DNA from 3 places in the Pedomonas mirosovicensis genome. Region 3 is predicted to be linked to each of the others. Evidence: predicted binding sites of a transcription regulator. Region 3 holds the regulator's gene; each other region holds the start of a gene.
The links. The regulator LexA, encoded in region 3, represses DNA repair genes until DNA is damaged. The targets are predictions, from matches to a motif close to GTTCCNCNCTTGTTCT.
Positions count from the first base shown of each region.

Region 1: a site for LexA is predicted at 3,369-3,384, ahead of uvrA (excinuclease ABC subunit UvrA). Genes of this name have one in related genera too.
Region 2: a site for LexA is predicted at 2,281-2,296, ahead of L0C21_RS10330 (PA0069 family radical SAM protein). Genes of this name have one in related genera too.

Region 1 covers NZ_JAKFIA010000001.1:1,335,530-1,340,971, forward strand. Annotated here, with positions in the region: gene L0C21_RS06400 (MFS transporter) at 1-259, shown strand, start outside; gene uvrA (excinuclease ABC subunit UvrA) at 383-3,358, opposite strand; gene L0C21_RS06410 (NUDIX hydrolase) at 3,617-4,417, opposite strand; gene aroC (chorismate synthase) at 4,668-5,442, opposite strand, start outside.
Region 2 covers NZ_JAKFIA010000001.1:2,177,856-2,183,297, forward strand. Annotated here, with positions in the region: gene map (type I methionyl aminopeptidase) at 1-217, shown strand, start outside; gene L0C21_RS10320 (GNAT family N-acetyltransferase) at 298-846, opposite strand; gene L0C21_RS10325 (TerC family protein) at 1,044-2,045, opposite strand; gene L0C21_RS10330 (PA0069 family radical SAM protein) at 2,306-3,385, shown strand; gene L0C21_RS10335 (VOC family protein) at 3,418-3,810, opposite strand; gene L0C21_RS10340 (energy transducer TonB) at 4,124-4,612, shown strand; gene rnhB (ribonuclease HII) at 4,791-5,408, shown strand.
Region 3 covers NZ_JAKFIA010000001.1:1,878,717-1,884,158, forward strand. Annotated here, with positions in the region: gene trpD (anthranilate phosphoribosyltransferase) at 1-402, shown strand, start outside; gene trpC (indole-3-glycerol phosphate synthase TrpC) at 402-1,202, shown strand; gene moaC (cyclic pyranopterin monophosphate synthase MoaC) at 1,207-1,689, shown strand; gene L0C21_RS08975 (molybdopterin molybdotransferase MoeA) at 1,691-2,893, shown strand; gene lexA (transcriptional repressor LexA) at 2,949-3,671, shown strand; gene L0C21_RS08985 (ComEC/Rec2 family competence protein) at 4,012-5,442, opposite strand, start outside.

The sequences.
Region 1 (5,442 bases), 540 kb from region 3:
CGCCCTGCTCATGGTCAATGCGGCAGGTTCGGCCATCGGCGCGCCGGTGGCCGCTGCTTCCATCGACGCCATGGGCGGGCAAGGCCTCTACTGGTTCAACGGCCTCGTCCAGATATTGCTGATCGGCTATGTCGTCTGGCGTATGCGGATCCGCGAGGCTCCACCGGAAGAGATCAAGGTTCAGTACGACTTCGCCGCGACTTCTCCGGTGATTTCAACCGCCGCGACGGATCTGGAGCACGGTTTGGGCAAGAGCTGAAGGCGGTTTTCGGACCTTGCCCAGGGGGAGCACTGCTCCCCCTGGCGGTCCCTGCTTCGGGCGGCTCCAATGCTTCAGGCGGGCAGAGGGCCCAGGCCCTCTGCACAGACAAGCAACCCCGCCTTACACCGCAGCCTTGCGCGGGCGGCCAGGCTTGCGGCGCGGCGCTGCTTCCGCTTCCTCGCTGTTGGCGGCTTTGGCAGGAGTCTTTGACACCGGCTTCAGTACCGGGCGGGCGCTGGTCATCGCCTGCGGCTTCAGAAGCGGCTTCAGGTAATGCCCGGTGTAGCTGCGCGGGTTGGCGGCGACATCTTCCGGCGTGCCGGTGGCGATGATTTCACCGCCGCGCGAGCCGCCTTCGGGGCCGAGGTCCACAATCCAGTCTGCTGTTTTAATAACTTCGAGATTATGCTCGATGACGACGACCGTGTTGCCCTGCTCGACGAGGGCATGCAGCACCTCCAGCAGCTTGCGAACGTCCTCGAAGTGAAGGCCGGTGGTCGGCTCATCGAGGATGTAGAGAGTGTTACCGGTGGCGCGGCGGGACAACTCCTTCGCCAGCTTGACGCGCTGCGCCTCACCGCCGGAAAGGGTGGTTGCCTGCTGGCCGATCTTCACATAGCCGAGGCCCACTTCCTTCAGCATGGCCAGCTTGTCGCGGATCGGCGGCACGGCGGAGAAGAATTCCACACCGTCCTCGACGGTCATCTCCAGCACGTCCGCAATGGACTTGCCCTTGAATTTGATCTCCAGCGTTTCGCGGTTGTAGCGATGGCCGTTGCAGGTATCGCAAGTCACATACACGTCCGGCAGGAAGTGCATCTCGATCTTGAGGACGCCATCGCCCTGGCACGCCTCGCAGCGGCCGCCCTTCACGTTGAAGGAGAAGCGGCCGGCCTTGTAGCCGCGCGCCTGCGCCTCGGGCAGCCCGGCGAACCACTCGCGGATCGGCGTGAATGCCCCGGTGTAGGTGGCCGGGTTGGAGCGCGGCGTGCGCCCGATGGGAGACTGGTCGATGTCAATGACCTTGTCCAAATGCTCAAGGCCTTCGAGCGCATCGTGCGCGCCGGGGATGACGCGGCTGCCGTTCAGCTTGCGCGTGGCGGCGTTGAACAGCGTGTCGAGCGTAAGGGTGGATTTACCCGAGCCCGACACGCCGGTGATGCAGGTAAGGGTGCCGAGCGGAATGGAGGCATCGACATTCCGCAGGTTGTTGGCCCGCGCGCCCCGAATGGTGATGAATTTGCCCGAGCCGGGGCGACGCTGCTCCGGCAGCGGCACCATGCGGCGGCCGGAGAGGTAAGCGCCAGTGAGGCTGTTCTCCGACGTCATGATATCCTGCGGCGTGCCTTCGGCGATGATCGCGCCGCCGTGGACGCCCGCGCCGGGGCCCATGTCGATCACATGGTCGGCAGTGCGGATGGCATCCTCGTCATGCTCCACCACGAGCACGGTGTTGCCGAGGTCGCGCAGGCGCTTCAATGTCTCCAGCAGCCGGTCGTTGTCGCGCTGGTGCAGACCGATGGAGGGTTCGTCCAGCACATAAAGCACGCCGGTGAGGCCGGAGCCGATCTGGCTGGCAAGGCGGATGCGCTGGCTCTCGCCGCCCGAAAGCGTGCCGGAGGAGCGGGAGAGGTTAAGGTAATCGAGGCCGACGTTATTGAGGAAGCCGAGGCGATCGGAAATTTCCTTCAATACCTTCTCGGCGATCGCAGCCTGTTTCGGCGTCAGCTGGGCGGCAAGCTCGCCGAACCACGCCAGCGCGTCGGCCACCGATTTCTCGGTCACTTCCGAAATGGTGCAGCCACCCACTTTCACCGCCAGCGCTTCCGGCTTGAGGCGCGCGCCGTTGCATGTCTCGCATGGGGCCGAGGCTTGGTAACGGGACAGCTCCTCGCGCATCCACGAGGATTCGGTGTCGCGCCAGCGGCGGTCTAGATTGTTCAGCACGCCCTCGAACGGCTTCATCACCTGGTAGCGCTTGCGGCCGTCCTGAAAGACGAGCGGCACGGCTTCGCCCTTGGTGCCGTGGAGGATGATGTCTTGCACCTTTTTGGGCAGTTCCTGCCAGGGCGTATGCACTGAGAAGCAGAAGTGATCCGCCAGGCTCTCGAGCACCTGCATGTAGTAAGGCGAGGGCGGGTTCGACTTTGCCCACGGCAGGATGGCGCCGTCGGCAATGCTCAACTCACCGTTGGGCACCGCCAATTCGGCATCGAAATAGAGTTTTTCGCCCAGGCCGTCGCAGGTGGGGCAGGCGCCGTGCGGGTTGTTGAACGAGAACAGGCGCGGCTCGATTTCGGAAATCGTGAAACCGGAGACCGGACAGGCGAACTTCTCGGAAAAGATGATCCGCTCCGGCTCGCCTTTGTCGCCAGTCTTGCCTGCCATTTCGGCAACGGCGAGACCGTCCGCCAGCTTCAGCGCAGTTTCGAGCGAGTCGGCGAGGCGGGTGGCGACGCCCTCCTTCACCACGATGCGGTCCACCACCACGTCGATGTCGTGCTTGAACTTCTTGTCGAGCGCGGGAACCTCATCGATATCGTAGAACTCGCCGTCGACCTTCAGGCGCTGGAAACCCTGCTTGCGAAGCTCCAGCATTTCCTTGCGGTACTCGCCCTTGCGGCCGCGCACGATGGGGGCCAGCAGGTAAAACCTCGTGCCCTCCGGCAGCGCCAGGATGCGGTCGACCATCTGGCTGACCGTTTGCGCCTCGATGGGAAGACCCGTGGCGGGAGAGTAGGGCACGCCGACGCGCGCCCAGAGAAGGCGCATGTAGTCGTAAATCTCGGTGACCGTACCGACGGTCGAGCGCGGGTTCTTCGAGGTGGTCTTCTGCTCGATGGAGATGGCAGGAGACAGGCCCTCGATATGGTCCACATCCGGCTTTTGCATCAGCTCCAGGAACTGACGCGCGTAGGCGGAGAGGGACTCCACGTAGCGGCGCTGGCCCTCGGCGTAGATGGTATCGAACGCTAGGGACGACTTGCCGGAGCCGGACAGGCCGGTGATGACCACCAGCTTGTCGCGGGGGATGTCCACGTTGATGGACTTGAGGTTATGTTCGCGTGCGCCGCGGATCGAAATATGGGTCAACATGGTTGTACTTGTTCCATATTTGTTCGCCTAACTCAAGAGGCTAGGCGTAGAGCCCCGATGGGGTTTCTCGCCGTCCGGTATCATCGCGGCGCCCCTTGGATGAGCGGCACGGGAAAGTCTTCCGGAAACGGCCTTCTCCACAACAGCGAGGAGGCAAAAAAGTCAAGCGAAGCATGGCTGTAATCAGGACGGCATGCGGTGCCCTGTGGCCCGCTTCCGACCGCTGGCGGGGCATGCGCCAGGCGAAGGCTTGCCGTCTCAGAAGCCCCGGTTCAATTGCGCCGTCGGAATGGCGCAGCGGGGGTAGCCGGCCGCCTCGTCCACGCAGAACATCTCGATGCCATCCCGCACCTCCACGCGCCCGAAAATAGGCGCGACGGTGCGGGTGCGCGCAGCCGCCATCGCCTCGTCCACGGTGCGGTACTGGGCGAGCCATTCCAGGCTGAAGCGAGTAGGGACGATGATGAGCCACTTGCCGGCCTCGCCCTCCGCGATGGCCTGGTCTGGGCGAATCCACACCGAGTGCACCGACTCCCCGCCGTCGTGGGCGGCAAGCTGGTCGGCAGGGGCCGCCGCTACGTAGAACAGGGTATCGAATCGCTTGGGAGACTCGGGCGGCGTGACCCAGCGCGCGATGGGAACGGCGCGGTCAGCGGCCAGCCGGAGGTCGTGGTTGCGGAGGAAGTCCGCGAATGGCAGGGCGCCGGAGGCAATGGGGGCGCGATTATCGCTCAGGGCGTCCAGTTCGCTGCCGGAGATCAGTGCGCCATCGCTGGCCCGGTGGGCAAGAAGAATGCCTGCTTCTTCATAGGCCTCGCGCAGCGCCGCGATGCGGCAGGCGGCCTCAAAGGGGGCAAGGGCGGGAAAACCTTCCGCCAGGTCGCTTGCGGCCAGATCGCTGTCCTGCGCGTCTACCTTGCCGCCTGGAAACACCAGCGCGCCCGAGGCAAAGCCAATGGAGCGATTTCGCACGACCATGAAGACTTCAAGGCCATGCGGCGTGTCGCGGAGGAGAAGAAGCGTGGCGGCGGGAACGGCGGGGACAGGCTGACTCGTCATGGCCTTGAATGTGGCAGCGACAACCGGGTTGTTCAAGGAAATGGGGCCTTGCAGCGCGGAAGGCCAACGACTTTGGGCTTTCCCAGCTCTTTTTTTACAGGAGGGGCCCATGCGCGGCGGCGCACAGACTATCGAGCCCCCTCCTGTACCTCCCATTTGTTTTGAGCGGAACGCGCCCGGTCGACACCGGGTACGATCCGAAAAATCGAAGGGGGGCGGGGGACAAGTCCCCCGCAAGAAACCAGAGACGTTACCCGCGCGGCACGGCCCCGCACTGGGCGCGGTCGAGCAGCAGGTGGTCGGCCAGCACGAGGGCCATCATGGCCTCGGCCACCGGCGCGGCGCGGATGCCGACGCAGGGGTCGTGGCGGCCCTTGGTGACGACTTCCGTCTCCGTGCCGCTGCGGGTGACGGTGGGCACGGGCGTGAGGATGGAGGAGGTGGGCTTGATGGCCATGCGGACCACCACATCCTGCCCGGTGGAGATACCGCCCAGGATGCCGCCTGCGTTGTTGCTGAGGAAGCGGGGCTTGCCGTCCGGCCCGAGACGCATGGCATCGGCATTTTCCTCGCCACGCAGACGGGCCGCTTCGAAGCCGTTGCCGATTTCGACGCCCTTGACCGCGTTGACGGTCATCATGGCGCAGGCGAGGTCGGAATCCAGCTTGGCGTAGATGGGCGCGCCAAGGCCGGCCGGCACGCCGCTGGCCACCACCTCGACCACCGCGCCCAGCGACGAGCCGGACTTGCGGGCGGCATCCAGCGCCTCGGCCCAGCGCTCGGCAGCGCTTGGGTCGGGGCAGAAGAAGGGGTTGGCGTCGATGGCGGCGTCATTGAAGTTGGCGCGGTCGATGGCGTCGCCGCCCAGCTCGACGAGGTAGCCGCGGATGCGGATGCTCTCGCCCAGTACCTTGCGGGCGATCGCCCCGGCCGCGACGCGCGCCGCTGTCTCGCGGGCGGAGGAACGGCCGCCGCCGCGATAATCGCGGAAGCCGTATTTGGTGTCGTAGGTCCAGTCTGCATGG
Region 2 (5,442 bases), 300 kb from region 3:
AGAGCCCACGGTGTGGAACCACTATGTCCGCAGCGCGCGTCAAAGGCTGACCGAAGGGCTGGTCATCACGGTCGAGCCGTTCCTCACCCCCGGCAACGCCAAGATCGTGGAAGCGGACGACGGCTGGTCGCTTTATCCTGCCGACCTCGCCCCCATGGCCCAGTTCGAGCACACCATCGTCGTCACCCGCGGCGCGCCGATTATCGTGACGGCCTGAGCGCGTTCTTATTTCTTAGGGATTTATTCTGCAGGGGTCCCCAGGCCCCTGCAATATGACCTTGAACAAGCCCTTCCCGCTCAGCGCGACAGGCGGAACAGCTCGTGCGGACGGCCCGAGCGGATAATGTTCCTGTCGTACTTGAAGCCCAGCTTCTCCAGCACCTTGCGGCCGGGCTCATCCCCGACTGAAATCGTGCTGACGATGGGCACCCGCACAGCGGCGATGTTGCGCGGATAGAGCACGGCCCGCGCCATCTCGGTGCCGTAGCCCTGCCCCCATTGAGAAGCGCGCACGGCATAGCGCAGCTCGGCGCACTCCTCGCCGTCGAACACCTCCGGCTTCAGCCCGCAGTAGCCGATGAAGGTATGGGTGTAGTCCAGCTCGAACAGCCAGAGGCCGTAGCCGTGGATCTCCCAGTTCTCCATGGCCCGCGCGATCATGGCGGAGGTTTCCTCCTCCGACCACGGCTCGCCCGTGGGAGACAGGGTCCGCATAACCACCGGATTGCGGTGCAGCAGGCGCAGATTCTCGAAATCCTCAGGCCCGATGCGATGGGCGATCAGCCGAAACGTCTTCAGCTGGCTGGGAAGAGAATCGACACGCTGCTGTTCAATCGGCTTTAACATTGGTTACCCACTCATTTACGCGTTGGTCAGAATACCAGCGTCCAACCCTTATAACCACTCCGCTAAGCTTATAGCTCCGTCGTCCGAAATAGCAGTACGGCCTGCCCCGCACGGGCCACGTTCCGTCTGCTTCGGCCAGGAAGCGGGGGCGACAGGCCTGGCAGCCCGCCGCCCGCCCTGCCGCCTGAGAGCCGCCGTCAGGGTACGGCGTGCGTCTCGTTCCGCGTTTTCCACAACGAGTAGGCGACACCCGCGCCCAGAATCGCAAAGCTGATGCCCAGCGACCAGGCGGGCGGGAACTTGCCGCCGGGCATGTCGACCAGATCGGCTATGAAAATCTTCGAGCCGATGAACACCAGGAGCACGCTCAGCGCATACTTCAGGTAATGGAAGCGGTGCACCATGGCGGCCAACGCAAAGTAAAGCGCGCGCAGGCCAAGGATGGCGAAGATGTTCGAGGTGTAGACGATGAACGGGTCGGTGGTGATGGCGAAGATCGCCGGCACGGAATCGACCGCAAAGATTACGTCTGCGAACTCGACCATCAGCAGCGTCAGCATCAGCGGCGTCATGTAGAGCGCGCGCCTGCCGGTTTTAGGATCAACCTGCCGTACCCAGAAGTGGTCGCCGTGCAGGGTTTCCGTAACGCGCACATGGCGGCGGACGAAGCGCAGCACGCGCGAGTCCCCCACCGAATAGTCCTCCTCCGCCGACAGCCACATCTTGATACCGGTGAAGACAAGGAAGGCCGCGAACACGTAGAGCAGCCAACTGAACTCGGCCACCAGCGTCGCGCCCGCGCCGATCATGATGCCGCGCAGCACGATGACGCCGAGGATGCCCCAGAACAGCACCCGGTGCTGATAAAGGCGCGGAATGGCGAAGTAGCTGAAGATCATGGCGATGACGAACACGTTGTCCATCGCCAGGCTTTTCTCCACCACGAAGCCGGTAACGTAGGCCGCGCCCGCCTCCGGCCCCAACAGCCACCAGACGCCGCCGCCGAAGGCAAGGCCAAGGGCGATATAGACGCCGGAGAGCATCAGGCTCTCCCGAACGCCGATCTCCCGCTGTTCCCGGTGCACAACGCCGAGATCGAGCGCAAGAAGCGCGATGACAATTCCCAGAAACGCAAGCCACATCCAGATGGGCGTGCCGAGCCAGAGCTGGCCAAGCGCGCCGGAAAGCAACTCGTGCATATGCCTCTCCTGTTCGAGTTCGGATTCGAGGCGCACGATGGTTGAAAGTCGGACCGGGTCTGGATTTCGGGCGATCAACCGGACCCTGGCATCGAGCGCACTCGATGCGGTCCGACATCACGATGCCATTGCGGCAATCGCCAGAGGGGCCCGGCCCGCACACCCCGGAAATTGGTGCAGATGTGGGGATGGATCAAGAGGGCCTGACTAGAAAAAGAGACGCGCTTGTAAATTTGTTCTCTATATGTTCTATTTCACCCATGACGGTGACTCGTGGACGGGCGGCGACGAACAACCGGGCAAGCCAGCGCTTTGGCCTGCCCGACCGGGAGCTTGATGGCGACTGGCTGGATGCGGAAGGAGCCGAAATCGACCGCTGGGGCGATGAGCTGCCACCACTGGCAACAACCATTACCATCGAGACGCCCCGCACCATTCTTACCCGCAACCAGAGCCCGGACCTGCCGTTCGACCGCTCGGTGAACGCCTACAGAGGCTGCGAGCACGGGTGCATCTACTGCTACGCCCGGCCCACCCATGCGTACATGGACCTCTCGCCGGGGCTGGATTTTGAGACGAAACTGTTTGCCAAGCCGGATGCTGCAGCACTCCTCGAAAAGGAACTGGGCAAGCGGGGCTATGTGCCCTCTCCCATCGCCATGGGCACCAACACCGACCCCTACCAGCCCATCGAGAAGCGGTTCGCCATCACCCGAAGTCTCCTGGAAGTAATGGAGCGCACCGGGCACCCGGTCACCATCACCACCAAGAACTTCGGCGTCACGCGGGACATCGATCTCCTGGCGAGGCTGGCGGCGCGTGAGCTGGTGGTCGTCAACATCTCCGTCACCACGCTCGACCACCGCCTCGCCCGCGCCATGGAGCCACGCGCCTCAACCCCGAAGCGGCGGCTGGAAGCCATTCGCCTGCTTGCCCAAGCGGACGTGCCGGTGAACCTGTTCCTCTCCCCGCTCATTCCGGGCCTCACCGACCACGAGATCGAGCGCATCGTGGAGGCAGGCGCTGAGGCCGGGGCGCGGGGCGCCTCCTCCATCCTCCTGCGTCTGCCATGGGAAGTGGCCGGGCTGTTCGAGGAATGGCTGGAGGCAAACGTGCCGGACCGGGCGGGTCGCGTCATGTCGCTGCTGCGCCAGAGCCGGGACGGCAAGGCCAACGACCCGCGCTTCGGCATGCGGATGATCGGCGATGGTCCCTACGCCCAAATGCTGCGCGCCCGCTTCCATGCCGCCTGCAAGCGTCATGGTCTCAACCGGGACCGCTACGCCCTGTCAGTGACCCACTTCCGGCCACCCGAGGGGCCGCAACTCTCCCTGTTCTAAGGCAATCCGGCGCCGCACCCGGACCGGGCGCGTCAGAAATAGGGCCGGTCGGTCAGGCGCTGCGAAATCCACCAGATGTTGCCGGCCGGGTCGCGCACGCCGCCCTGGCGGTCATCGTAGGGCATGTCGGCCACATCCATGATCGCCTCCGCCCCGCCGGTCACAGCCCGGGCCATGGCGGCATCGGCATTCTCCACATAGAGGTAGAAGGCCGCCTTGCTGGCCGGAAACTGCTCCGACGCCTCGCTCACCATCACAGTGGTCGAGCCGAACCGTACCTGGCAGTTGGCGATGCGCCCATCCGGCATCGTGCTGCGCCCGACCTCAATGCCACCAAGCGCGGACACGAGAAAAGCAACGTAACGGTCTGCATCGTCAACGAATATGTAAGGCGTCACCACGCCAAACCCCTGTGGCACATGCATGCTTTATCTCCCCCGTTAAACGAAGCCTATCACTGGCTGGCTGAGGATTCACCTTCTGCGCGACTGACACTCAATGCTGTTGCCTGCTCTCTGAGTCCTGAATGGGTCGACCAACACACCCCCAAACACCCGCCTGATATACTCTAAACCCGCCTTTTCATCGCTTCATCGCTACTTTTGCACAGCTTACCGCTCCTGAGCGTAATTGAGATTGTGTTATTGGCGTGGTGTAGTAGATTACTAATACACCAACACAACGGTACGGTTTGCGTCGAGCCCCAAGCCCCCTTCCCTCAATTCGGAGGTATGAGCCATGTCCCTCGTTTCGTCCCACACCCTGCAGACCTTTGCCTGCGCTCTTTCCGCTCTGGCCCTGACGACGGGCACCATGCTGGTAACCACCGCGACCCCGGCGCACGCCGAAACGCCGCAAACCGCCCATGAGTGGGTTCAGCACACCCAGGCGCAGCTGAACAAGGCCATCCACTATCCCCAGTTCGCCCTCCGCAAGGGTGAGCAGGGCATCGTTCGCCTCTCGGCCACCGTCATGCCGAACGGCACGCTCCAGGACGTCTCCGTCGCCCGTTCGGCGGGCATCCGCTCGCTCGATCACGCCGCGCTGCGGGCGATCGAGAAGATGGACCCGCTGCCGCCGGTGCCGGGCGCGACGGCTCCTCGCAACATCGTTCTCCAGGTCGGTTTCGGCATTGCCGCCTCGCCAAGCAAGGAAGCCGAACTGGTCGAAGCCTTTCAGGAAGTTCCGGCAACCGCCTTTGCAGAGGCAACGCCGAAACAGCCCTGAACCGAGATCCGGCCCACAGTCCCTCGTGGGCCGGATACCACCGGGGCATGACTCACCGGCCCCGGACCATCGTAGCCCTGCCTGCGGGAGAGCTTACCCCAGCTCTCCCGCAATTTTTTAAGCAAGACCGATTGCGCCCGCCGCCGCGGCTTGCCAAGAAGCGGCCATGGCGAAGATCTTGCCCACGCTGGAACTGGAACTGGCTCACGCCGCCACCTGCGGCGGCCTCGTGGCAGGCATCGACGAGGCCGGGCGCGGCCCGCTGGCCGGCCCGGTGATCGCGGCGGCGGTGGTGCTCGACCCCAATCGCATCCCTGTAGGCATTGCGGATTCCAAGGCCCTCGCCCGGGCAAAGCGCGAGGCGCTGCTGGAGGAGCTGCTGCTGGCAGCGCACGTGGGCATCGGCGAGGCCAGCGCGGACGAGATCGACCAGATCAACATTCTGCAAGCCACCCTGCTCGCCATGCGCCGGGCCGTGGAAGCCCTGCCGGTGCGCCCGGCCGTCGCGCTGGTGGACGGCAACCGCGCCCCCAAGCTGCCCATCCCCTGCCAGACGGTGGTGAAGGGCGATGCCACCTGCCTCTCCATCGCTGCCGCCAGCATCGTCGCCAAGGTGACGCGCGACCGGATTATGGACCGGCTGGCGCTCGAGCACCCAGGCTTCGGGTGGGAACGCAACGCCGGTTACGGCACCGCCGAACACCTCGCCGCACTGCGGCAAATCGGCCCGACGCCCCATCACCGGCGCTCCTTTGCCCCTGTTCGGGAACTCTTCGAGCAAGAAGTTGCCGGGTGAGTCTTTTCAGCAACACCGCATCATCTTGAGTCTC
Region 3 (5,442 bases):
GAGGCCATTGGCCGACTGGGCGCCCAGCGCGCCTGGATCATCTTTGGCGCGGGCGGCATGGATGAGTTGTCCCTCGCCGGCCCGTCCGTCGTGGCGGAGAACCGGGGCGGCCATGTCACCCGCTTCACCATCGTGCCGGAGGAGCTGGGGCTGACCACCGCTCCCATCGAGGCCATTCGCGGCGGCGATGCCGAGCACAATGCGGCAGCGATGCGCCGGATGCTGACGGGCGAGCCGGGGGCTTACCGCGATACCGTGATCCTGAACGCGGCGGCAGCCCTGGTCGTTGGCGACAAGGCTTCTACCTTGGCGGAAGGCGTTGCCCAGGCAACCGCCGCCATTGACAGCGGCAAGGCGGTCGGGCTTCTCGACCGTTGGATTTACATGACGAAGCAGAACTGATGACCGATACGCTGCAGAAGATCCTCTCCACCAAGCGCGAGCATGTCGCCCGCTGCAAGCTGGCCAAGCCTCTGTCGGCGGTCGAGGCCGACGCCAGGGCGCAGGAGCGGCCGCGCGGTTTCCTGATGGCGTTGGAGCGAGCCCGCCGCGAGGGCCGTTACGGTCTCATCGCTGAAATCAAGAAGGCCAGCCCCTCCAAGGGGTTGATCCGCGAGGACTTTGACCCGCCGGCACTGGCCGAGGCCTATCTCGCGGGCGGTGCCACCTGCCTTTCGATCCTGACGGACGAACCCTATTTCCAGGGCTGCAACGCCTATCTCAAGGCCGCGCGGCGGACGGTACCCCTGCCCGTTCTGCGGAAGGACTTCATGATCGACCCCTACCAGGTGGTCGAAGCCCGCGCCATCGGGGCGGATTGCATCCTGCTCATCATCGCCGGGCTTGAGGACAGCCAGGCCGCCGAGCTGGAGGCCGCCGCCGAAAGCCTCGGCATGGATGTGCTCGTCGAGGTGCACAGCGCCGAGGAGCTGGAGCGGGCCACCCGTCTCAACTCCCGCCTGCTCGGCATCAACAACCGCAATCTCAAGACCATGAGCGTGGACATCAACACCACGATCGAGCTGGCGAGCCTTTTGCCCCAGGGCTATCTGGTGGTCGGCGAAAGCGGTCTTCGCACCAAGGCGGACCTGGACCTGCTGGCCGCCCGCAGTGTCACCACCTTTCTCGTGGGCGAATCCCTCATGGCCCAGCCGGACGTGACGGCGGCCACCCGCTCCCTCCTCGGCCTGGCGGCGGAGTAACCTTATGGCGGGCGGGCTCAGCCATATCGGCGCGGGCGGGGAGGCCCACATGGTCGATGTCTCGGCCAAGGCCGCGACCGAGCGGCGGGCCCTGGCCACCGGGCGCATTCTCATGTCTCCGCAAGCCTTTGCCGCCGTTCGGGACAACGCCATCGCCAAGGGCGACGTGCTATCGGTTGCCCGTGTCGCCGGCATCATGGCGGCCAAGCGCACGTCAGACCTCATTCCGCTGTGTCATCCCCTGCCCATTCAGAAGATTTCGGTCGATTTCGCGTTGGAAGAGCAGGACTTCGCCATTTCCGTCATGGCCATGGTGAAAACCACTGGCCAGACAGGCGTTGAGATGGAAGCGCTGACAGCGGCAAGCATCGCCCTTCTCACCGTCTACGACATGGCCAAGGCGGTGGATAAGGCGATGCGGATTGAAGGCGTCCGCCTGCTGGAAAAGACGGGCGGCAAATCGGGTACCTTTAAAGCGGAGGCGTAACATGCTGAGCGTGGCGGAGGCGCAGGCACGGGTTCTGGCAGCCGCTGGCGCGCGCCGGCGCGAAACCGTGCCTCTTCACGAGGCTCACGGCTGCTATCTGGCGGAGGATGTCACTGCCCTGCTCTCCCAGCCGCCGTTCAACGCCTCGGCGATGGATGGCTACGCCGTCCGCTTCGAGGATATCGCCCCTGGCATGACCATGCCGGTCATCGGCGAGGCCCTTGCGGGCAAGGCGTTCGATGGCGTGTGGGAAGAAGGCGTCGCCATCCGCATTCTCACCGGCGCGCCCATGCCGGAAGGCACGGATACGGTCATCCTTCAGGAAGACGTGGCCTATGAGGACGGCGCAATCCGCATCATGGAGGAAGGCCCCGGCTTTGCCGGACGCCACGTCCGCAAGGCGGGGCAGGATTTCGCCCTTGGTGCCCTGCTGCTCAAGGCCGGTAGCCGGCTGAACGCCCGCGCCATTGCGCTGATGGCCGCCAGCGGCCATGGCATGGCCGAGGTCTACGCCCGCCCGCGCATCGCCATTCTGGCCACCGGCGACGAATTGGTGCCGCCCGGCGCGCAGCCCGGCCCGGACCAGATCATCAACTCCAACGGCGTCATGCTGTCGGCTCTTGCCCGCGCGGCAGGGGCCGAAGTCGCCGATCTCGGCATCCTGCCCGATCGTCATGATGTCATCCGCGACGCCATCGCGGACGTGAAGGACGTGGACATTCTCGTCACCGTCGGCGGCGCGTCGGTGGGCGATCACGACTACGTGCAGGCGGCGCTCGTCGATGCCGGCGCCACCATCGATTTCTGGAAAATCGCCATGCGCCCCGGCAAGCCGATGATGCTGGGCACGCTGGGCGATGCGGTCGCCATCGGCCTGCCGGGCAATCCGGTTTCGGCCTATGTGTGCGCCCAGCTGTTCCTGTTGCCGCTGGTGCGCCACCTCATGGGCGCCTCCAATCCATTCCCTGCGCCGCTCCAGGGCCGTCTGACGATGGACATGCCCGCCAACGGCCCGCGCGCCAATTACCAGCGCGCCCACGTCGCCGCCGGGCCGGACGGCTGGGAGGTTACCCCCTTCCCGGTGCAGGACAGCGCCATGCTCTCCCGCCTTGAGGAGGCCAATGCGCTCGCCATCCGCCCGGCCGAGGCTCCGGCCGCGGAAAAAGGGTCGAATATCGCGTTTCTGCCCCTCAACAATGATTGACGCCTTTGTGGAACTTTCATAGAACGTTCATAGTCTGTTCCACAAGGACTTGGGCATGCTCACCCGCAAGCAACACGATCTGCTGATTTTCATTCATCAGCGCCTCGAGGCGACCGGCATCTCGCCGTCGTTCGAGGAAATGAAGGAAGCGCTGGGCCTCAAATCGAAGTCCGGCGTGCATCGGCTCATCAACGCTTTGGTGGAGCGCAACTTCATCCGCCGCCTGCCCAACCGGGCCCGCGCGCTGGAGGTGCTGCGCCTGCCTGATGCGGCTGCGCCCTCCCGCGGTGTCAAGCCGCAGCTGGCCAGCGATCGGGATGCCGCCATCGCTGCCGCCGACAACGTGGTGCGTGGCACCTTCGGCAAGCCGAAGGCCCCGGCTGTAGCCACCACGGCATCCTTCGTGGAGATTCCGCTGCATGGCCGCGTCGCCGCCGGTCAGCCCATCGAGGCGCTGGAGAGCGATCGCCAACTGGCCGTACCGCCGGCGCTGCTTGGCCCCGGCCAGCACTTCGCGCTGGAGGTCTCGGGCGACTCCATGGTGGAGGCGGGCATTCTGGATGGCGACTACGCCATCATCCGCAAGGCCGACCATGCGCTGGACGGCGACATCATCGTTGCCCTGGTGGACGATGAGGAAGCGACGCTGAAGCGCCTGCGCCGCAAGGAAGGCAAGGTCCGGCTGGAGCCAGCCAACGCTGCCTACAAGACGCAGGTTTACGAACCCAAGCGCGTCCGCATCCAGGGCAAGCTCGTCGGCCTGATGCGCCGATATTGAGTTGGCCGGTCCTGCGCTGGCCGGTACTGGATTAATTGTGGAATTTTGATTTTGCGGGAGGGGCCCCGTGTGCAGAGGCGCACAAGCAATAAGGCCCCTCCTTCACCTCCCTTACATTATCGGGCCCTTCGTTATCAGGCTGCGCCCTGCATGAGCGCAAAGCCGTCTAGGGTCTCCGCGTCGACACAACCGTTCGACCGGGCGCGCCCCATTTAAATCCCCAGCATTCGTCAATCCCCAGCCTTCACGCCACCGCCTGACCGGGTGCGTCCCCAAAAACGAAGGGGGGTCGCAGGGGGACAAGTCCCCTGCAATGAAAATCAACACCCCTTAAACCCGCTCAACGCCCGGCGGCGGCCCACGGGTGGCGGCCGCGCTGCGTTTCAGCTCCCTGCACGTCAAGCCGGCCGCCATCGAGAAAGCGCAGCGTTGTGGCCCCCAGCCGCTCCCGCGCCGGGGCGTCCAGCTTCAGCCGTTTCGGCGCGCACCAGCCCGGCAAGCGGCGCGGCGCGATCACGATGTCATTGTCCGCGCACAGGCGCCGCAGCGCCGGGGCCTCAAACCAATCCTTCAGCCACACGACCGACCACCAGCGTCCGGCCTGCCACAGCGCCACCCGGCATACCCCCTCGCCGCAGTCCTGAACCAGCCCCGGCGTTGCCGCCATATCGGCCAATGGCAGCATGGCGGTCGTATCCAGTCCGCTCTCCTCCAGCCACATCTCGCGGGCGAACGCGCCGCGCCGTAGGGTGGAGAACGCCATGCGCCCATCCTCCAGCCGCACCGCCATCATGCCGCCATCCTGGCTCACGAACAGGTCCGGGCGCGGCGTCATTGCGGCAAGCGCCACGCCGGCCAGCATGGGCAGCAGACCGCCGAGCCGCAGCCTCGTGCGCCACAGGCACAGCCAGACAAGGCCGAACATCATCAGCCCGAAGGCCGGATTGCTCGGCGTATGCCAGCGCACCACCGCGCCTTCCCAGCTTGAAACCTCCCGCGCCAGCGCGATGACGAGATCGAGCCCCACCCGGACCACCTCTGTCACCCAGTCGATCCCGCCCACGCTCTCCGCCAGCACCGCCGCCATCAGCCCCGGCATGATGACGAGGCTGGTGAGCGGTATGGCGATGAAGTTGGCAACGACGCCATAGACGCCGGTCTGGTTGAAGTGATGGATGGCGATGGGCGCAAGCATGGCCTCGGCCACAAGGCTGCTGAGGATCAGCCCCGCGCCCCAGCGGAGAAGCCGCCGCGCCCGCCCATCCCCCTCCTGCCGCCGCAGCCACCGCTCGGCGAAGCGGGATTGGTAGAGTGCCACCAGCCCGGTCACTGCCGCGAAGGACAGCTGGAAGCTGGGGCTCAGCAGCGCCTCCGGCCGGAACAGGAGGATGAGCCCTGCCCCCGTCGCCACCATCCGCAGGCTGATCGCCTGCCGCCCGAGCAGGAGGCCCGCGAGCACGATCAGCGTCGCGATGCAACTCCTCACCGTTGGCACGCTGCTTCCGGCGATGAGGGTGTAGGCGATGGCCGCCAGAGCAGCCGCCAGCGCCGCGAAGGTCTTGAGCGGCAGGCGCAGCGCCAGCCATGCGGAGAGCGCCAGCAGCCGGCGGGTGAGCAGAAACACGATGCTCGTCACCATGGCGATATGCAGCCCGGAGATGGAAATGAGGTGGGCCAGGCCGCTGTCCCGCATGGCCTGGGTCACGTCCTCCGGGATGCCAGAGCGGTCTCCCGTCACCAGCGCAGCAGCCATGCCGCCCGCCTCTCCCCC